2 regions of the Synergistes jonesii genome follow, and region 2 is predicted to be linked to the other one. Evidence: riboswitches for the same ligand, from Rfam matches in the RefSeq annotation. Region 2 holds a riboswitch; the other holds the start of a gene.

Region 1 (3,404 bases), on a different contig from region 2:
TCATAGCCGTCGATCTCGTCATATACCTTGACGGCGTCCGGCTTCTTGGCCATGTAGACGTCGATCAGCTCGGACAGCTGTTCGTAGTCGACCTTGATCTTCGCAGCCGCTTCGCGCGCGTGCGTTTCGGTGTCGGCGACGACTACCGCGCAGACCTCGCCCCACTGGCGGATCTTGTCGCCCTCTTCGACCATGATGCGGTGCTCCCATCCGTCCGTGAGGGCGGAGGCGCAGTTGACCTGACCGTATATGCGGTTTGTGCCTCTGTTGGCAAAGACGTCTTTGTAAGTTACTACGCAGTTCACTCCTTCGCTCTTTTCCGCTTCGCTGACGTCTATCTTGTTGACCTTCGCGTGACGGACTCCTTCAAGCGCGTAGGGATAGGCGAAGAGGAATTCTTCCGGCAGTTTGAGCCGGTCGTCGTCGCCGAAGTCCCAAAGGCCCGTCGCCTTGTATACCGCGTTTGGACGCGGGAGACTCGAACCCCAAACGGAATCGCCCGGCTTGTACATCTTGGCGAGGTCTTCTATCTTCTCTTCGCCGCGCAGGATCGCCGCGGCTTTCATCACCGCGTCTACTATCTGTTTGTAGCCGGTGCAGCGGCAGGCCATCCAGTTCTTGCCGAACCAGTCGCGGACTTCTTCGCGCGTCGGGTTTTTGTTCTCGTCGAGGAGCGCTTTGCCGCACATGATGAAGCCCGGCGTGCAGAAACCGCACTGGATCGCTCCGCATACTATCATCGCCCACTGCAGCGCGTGCAAATTCTCCGGCGTGCCTACGCCCTCGATAGTCGTGATCTGCGAGAACTCGGGAACGCTCTTCCAGCGCGTGATGCACGCGCGGACGACCTTGCCGTTTAAGATGACGTTGCAGACGCCGCACTGACCGCAGTTGCAGCCGCGCTTCGTACCCGTCATCTTGAGCTGTTCGCGGAGGACTGTAAGCAGCGTTACGTCCGGCTTGCCTATCACACGGCGCGGAACCCCGTTGATGGTAAGATTCTTGACTACATAGCTTGCTGATAGCTGAGCCGCTGACATTTCCTTTGCCATTTGAAAACTCCTCTCACATTTTAATTTTTTTCAAACGATGGACGCTTAATGCCATTAAACTTCATTGCAACATTGTTGCAACAAAAGTCTAAATTCTCTATACAAAGCATACATAAGTTCAGAAAATGGCGCAACATTTAGGCTAAAAAAGAAACATTATGTGCCTTTTTGATACAGTTGTGCTCAATTAAATTCACGGAAAATAAAAAAGGAAGCCTTTGGCTTCGCCGGGCTTCCCGTTTTTGTCCATTTTTTTGTTTTTAATAACGCCGTTGAGTTCCATCTGTATTGTAATTATAAGAGCGCCATCCGATAGCGCTTCTCGGGCCTTCCCACCCTGCGGTAGGCGTATTCCACGACGACTCGTTCGCTCATCGTAAGGAATTCGAGATAGCGGCGCGCCGTCGAGCGCGAGAGGCCGAGGCTTTCGCCGACCTCCTGTGCGGAAAACGTCGCGTCGTGCTCCTTGAGGAAGGTTTCGACGTCGTTGAGGCACTTCAGCTGCAACCCCTTCGGTATCGAGCGGTTGGCGCTCCACGACGGATCGTGGCTCTTCATCGCAAGCAGCGCGTCAAGGTCCTCCTGCTGCCACGGGCGCGTCCTGCCGGTCAGCGAATGATGGTATATCTGATAATTTTTCAGCGCGGCGCGCAACCTGTCGAAGGAGAAGGGCTTCACGAGGAATTCGAAGACGCCTATGCAGAGGGCCTTGCGCACAAGCTCCGGATTCTCTCCGGAGGAGACGACTATGTAATCGGTGCGCGAGTAGGATTTGCGCAGCTCGTCCAAGTCGGCCATGGCGTCGAAGTCTTTAAGGAAGAGGTCGAGCAGCACGAGATCGACGTCGACGCACTTCATCGCGTCGAAAAGCTCCCCGCCGTTCGAGACGCACTTAAGAAGCGTGAATGAGCTGTCGTTTATGATCACGTCGGAATACAATTTTTGGAGCAGCGGGTCGGACTCGGCTATAAGAACTTTCAAACTCTGCATTTTCGCTCATCCTCTCTTCATCGGTATGTCCGGCGCGCGGAAGAATCGGCGAAAATACATAGAGGCGTAACAAATACGGCCTGCCAACCCTTCCCCTTTCCAAAACGGGAGGCGCCTCCGTTTCCAAAGACACCCATTGGTCTTGTCCCATGAATAAAATTCGCAGGGGCTTTGACTCGGGGATTTAATCTTTTAATTTCAATTAAAATTATAGCAAAATAAATGTTTACGTCAAGAAAAATTTGCGATTCGGCGCTCTCTTTTTAGATAATACAGTTCGACGATTCACACCCGGCGCAGGGCCGGCGCAAGTCGGTTATAATAGTGGCGGAGCAAAATCCAACGGCGCGGCGTCAAACGTATTGCCGGCCGGCCGCAGCGCTTTATGAAAGAGGTGCCTGTCAATGGCAAATCAAATATGGGATCCGGGAGAATACAAAAGGAACGCGGAGTTCGTGCCGAATTTCGGAGCGGCCGTTATCAAGCTCCTTGAGCCGAAGAGGGGCGAAAGAGTACTCGACCTCGGCTGCGGCACGGGGATTTTGACAAAGAAGCTCGCAGAGGCGGGCTGCTCGGCGGTAGGTGTCGATTCAAGCGCCGAAATGGTCGCGGCCGCGAAGGCGGAGGGCGTCGACGCGTTCGTCGCCGACGCGCAGACCCTTAAGACGAATGAAAAATTCGACGCGGTGATGAGCAACGCCGCGATTCACTGGATGCCGGACCATTACGCGCTTTCGCGTCGCGTCTGGAATCTTCTCAAGCCCGGCGGACGCTTCGCGGCGGAGTGCGGCGGCGAGGGATGTGTGCGCATAATCCGCGAAGGTATGAAGATCGCGCTGATAAAGCGCGGCATAGACTACAAGGCGCGCAACCCCTGGAAGTTCCCCGCGCTCGGGGCCTTCTCGCAGATTCTCGAAAGCCAGGGCTTCAAAATAAAATATATCGCGCGCTTCGACTGCCCGACACAGCTGCCGGCGGGGCTGCGCGGCTGGCTCGAAGTTTTTTCCCACAGCCATACGGCCGGCTTCACAGCTGACGAACGCGAAAGCTTCTACAAGGAGGTCGAGGGTTACTGCCGTCCGGCCCTCTACAGCGAAAAGAACGGTTGGACGGCCGACTACGTGCGTCTGCGCTTCCTCGCGCTTAAGCCCGAGGAACAGCCGTACTCCGCTTAAAAATTTAGAGCGGCCCTTCGCCTATCGACGATACGAAGGGCGCGCTCTTTTATCGCGCCGGCAGGCGCGCTCAGAGCGGGAGCCCCGAGCTCTTCAGCGCCGTGAACCAGTGATTCTCTTCGTCCTGCCCAGAAAAGTAAAGCCTGAACGCCCCTCTTTCGTCCTTCAGCAGCGAGCCCTTGTAAAG
Region 2 (3,404 bases):
CCTCCGCCGCCGATTTCATCCCTTTGATTCCCGCGGGGTCCCCTTCGGGGCCGAGGATCACAAAGTCGTTATACATGAAATCCCTGCGGTTCTGTCCGTAGCCTTCCGCTATAAACCGGTCTTCAAGAGCTCGCGCGTGAACGACGACGAGGTCGAAATTCCCCGTCTTCGCCTTCTCCAGCGTCGCGCCCGTGCCGGCCTTTTCAATGACGAATTCCGTTCCCGTCTTGGCCTTGTAGTTGTCGGCAAGAAGCGGGATTATGCCAGCGTCCACCGGTCCTATCGTACTTGAAAGCCTGATCGTGCCGGCGAAGGCCGGCGCACAGATAAGAAGAAAGACGACGGCCGCGATAAATCTTTTAATTTTTTTCATAACGTGAAAGCACCATCCTCATTTAATTTTGTGTCCTGCGGCGCAGGAAAGACAACGATATGTTAAGCAGCAGCGATATAAGTATCAGAATCACGCCAAGCGCGATTCCCAGCGCGAAGTCGCCCTTGCCCGTCTCAAGCGTTATGGCAGTAGTTATGGTCCGCGTGTGCCATTTGATATTGCCGCCGAGCATCATCGCCGAGCCGACCTCGCCGACGATGCGCCCAAGCGCCGTGAGAGCCGCGGTGAGAATCAGAAATCGGGCTTCCCACAGGCTCGCCGCGGCGAGCCTCGCGCCCGACGCGCCGAGGGTCAGGAGCGTCTGACGCAGACGGCAGTCGAGCCCTTCGACAGCGGAGGCGGTGTAAGCCGCTACGATAGGCGTGCCCAATATCACCTGCCCTATAGCCATTCCTTCGACGGTAAAGAGGAGCTCCCAGCCGCCGAGAGGCCCGCGGCGCGAAATGAACGCATAGACCAGAAGGCCGATCACGACGGTAGGCAGCGCAAGAAGCGTATCGGTCGCGGCGCGCACGGCACGCTTGCCTGGAAAGCTAAAATAGCCGAGCGCGAAGCCGAGCGGAAGTCCAAGCGCCAAGATCGCCGCCATAGAAAGGGCGGTCAAGCGCAGAGTGGTGGCGAGAATGACCATCGTCTCCTCGTCCTGCGCGTACAGAAGCCTGAAAGCCTGCACAAATCCGCGGGCGATAAAATCCATATAGCAACCCCCCGGTTCAGCCGTTATCCGTCATAAAAAACGGACAGGCGCTTCTGCGCGTCTGTCCGTCGACGAAAGCCGGTTTAATGCCCGTAGCGCGTTTCGGCTTCGGGGAAGAAGAGCTGCTTGCCTTCGACCTTGAAGTCCGCTATATCCTTCTGGACCTTTGAAGAGGTGATCCAGTCGATATACTTGAGCGCGAGGTCGTACTTAACGTTCGGGTGCTTCATCGGGCTGACCGCCATCACGCTGTACCTGTTGAGCAGCTCCTTGTCGCCTTCGCAGATGATCACGAGGCCCTTTCTGCCCTCAAGCCCCGCCTCATACTTTATGAACGTGCCGCGGTCGGAGAGGGCGTAGCCGTTCTGTTCGTCTGCGATGTTTATCGTCTTGAGCATCCCCTGTCCCGTCTGCACGTACCAATCCGCCTTGTCGAAGTCCTTAACGCCCGCCCTTTCGAGCAGCTTAAGCTCCGCCGTGTGAGTGCCTGATTTATCGGCGCGGCTGACGAGCTTCTGTTTTTTGGCGGCTATCGCGGCGAAGGCCTGCACGACCGGCTTGCCCTTGACGCCGGCCGGGTCGTTCGCGGGGCCGATGAGGACGAAGTCATTGTACATGACCTTGCGGCGGTTCACCCCCGCGCCCTCCTCCATGAACCTATCCTCCTGCGAAGGCGAGTGAGTCAGGACGACGTCCACGTCGCCGTTGCGCCCGTATTCGAGAGCCTTGCCGGTACCTACCGAGACCCACTGGATCTCTATGCCGGTATCCTTCAAAAGGATAGGAGCGAGATAATCAAGAAGGCCGGTGTTGTCCGTGCTCGTAGTGGTGGCCATACGAAGCACGGGCGCTTTCGCCGTCGCGAACGAGCCGAAGACAAGCAGGCAGGCGACAAGGCACAGCGCGATAATGGAACTCTTTCTGCTGATACGCATGGGTAAAAACCCTCCTCGTGTAATTTGTGCCGCATTGCGGCCATAATAAAACCCGCGCGGCAGGGAGGAAGGAAAAGAACGTTCACGCACTTTCGCTATCCCCTTTCCATCACGGGAGACGGCCCCGTTTCCAAGGCCGCCCTAACGACCGCCTTCCATAGCCGGAAGGCCGTAGGAAGAACAGTTTCAGGGACGTTATGACGCATACGCTTCGCCGCAGGCCAGGCAAAAACCTGCGACGCCGTTATTGTACACTATCACGGCGCGCTATTTCAATACGTACAAAATATATACAATGAAATTAGGCGAGGAATGTTGGGGGCATTCCTCGCAGAAGTGGAGAGTTGTTGTGTTTAAAACGTTCCTGATAAATAAACGAGCCGTACCCCTTTGTACAGAGCACGGCCCCCGATAAGCAGAGCAGCCCTTCTCCTTTCCAAAGGGAGGCCGCCGCGTTTCCTCGACGACCCTGTCGGCAGGAGAGCCATGGATCACCTTCTTTAGGCTCGGCTGCTCGGAGAATCATTTTTTATCATTGTCGTTTATGGTACAATAAATGCTGGAAAAAGACAAGCGCTAAAAGCTTTTTTGCAGAATTTTATGCCGAAATGGGGGCGATAGCATGACTACACTGCGCATCCCGCCCAACATTCCCAAGCCGACGCTTGAAGAGATGAGGGCATGTCCTATCATAAAACAGTTCGACGACCTCGGAATATGGTTCGGCATCAACCCGCCGTGCATCGACGCTCGCGAGATGGTCCTCCACATCTCCGACACGCCTCAGACTATGTACCATTATCTGCGTAGAGCCCTGCGCAGATTGAAGCCGGCGTGGATAGTCCACACTGGGGACTTCGTCGACAATGTGAAGCTGGAAAAACGCCCGGGGTTGATCGACCTCTATCGCAAAAAAATCAAAGATTTTTTTGCGATTCTCGACGAAGAGGATTACGGCGCGATCGTCGTCACCGGAAATCACGACGACGTCCCCACGCTCCTTTCGTACAGGCACAACCCTTCAGTACAGATTTGGACCACCCCAGGTTCCTTCTCGCTGGGAAAATTTTCCTTCCGCGCGGGGCACACCTATGAGGACGTCATGACGGAGCCTGCGCAGTATAACCTCTACGGGCACAACATGGTGCATCCCTCCGGTGTAGGCGCCAACGGCAATATGTACCTGAACGGACTGCAGGCAATGTACCTTATCCACATATACAGCGGCGAAGTGACCGCTATCCCCTATCCGCCGGGGACGGACGACGCGCGGCTCCAGCGCAGGCGGGTCTCGCTGTAGGGGATCGCGGACAAAAAGAGGCAAAAAAGGGAGGCAAGACAAAATGATATCTCTGATAAGGTCGGGGCCGGAAGCCAT

What was found. A riboswitch is a leader RNA that binds a small molecule or an ion and turns the genes downstream of it on or off. The one in region 2 is predicted to bind molybdenum cofactor.
Region 1: linked by a shared signal. The riboswitch ahead of EH55_RS04295 (response regulator) and the one ahead of EH55_RS10135 (substrate-binding domain-containing protein) in region 2 are both predicted to bind molybdenum cofactor.

Annotation. Positions count from the first base shown of each region.
Region 1 is NZ_JMKI01000016.1:53,386-56,789, forward strand. Features, by position in the region: gene EH55_RS04290 (molybdopterin-dependent aldehyde oxidoreductase) at 1-1,052, opposite strand, end outside; gene EH55_RS04295 (response regulator) at 1,347-2,042, opposite strand; molybdenum cofactor riboswitch at 2,119-2,236, opposite strand; gene EH55_RS04300 (class I SAM-dependent methyltransferase) at 2,447-3,217, shown strand; gene EH55_RS04305 (sialidase family protein) at 3,288-3,404, opposite strand, start outside.
Region 2 is NZ_JMKI01000038.1:9,732-13,135, forward strand. Features, by position in the region: gene EH55_RS10125 (substrate-binding domain-containing protein) at 1-373, opposite strand, end outside; gene EH55_RS10130 (ABC transporter permease) at 396-1,091, opposite strand; gene EH55_RS10135 (substrate-binding domain-containing protein) at 1,175-2,026, opposite strand; molybdenum cofactor riboswitch at 2,110-2,230, opposite strand; molybdenum cofactor riboswitch at 2,440-2,558, opposite strand; gene EH55_RS13590 (metallophosphoesterase) at 2,649-3,326, shown strand; gene EH55_RS10145 (hypothetical protein) at 3,370-3,404, shown strand, end outside.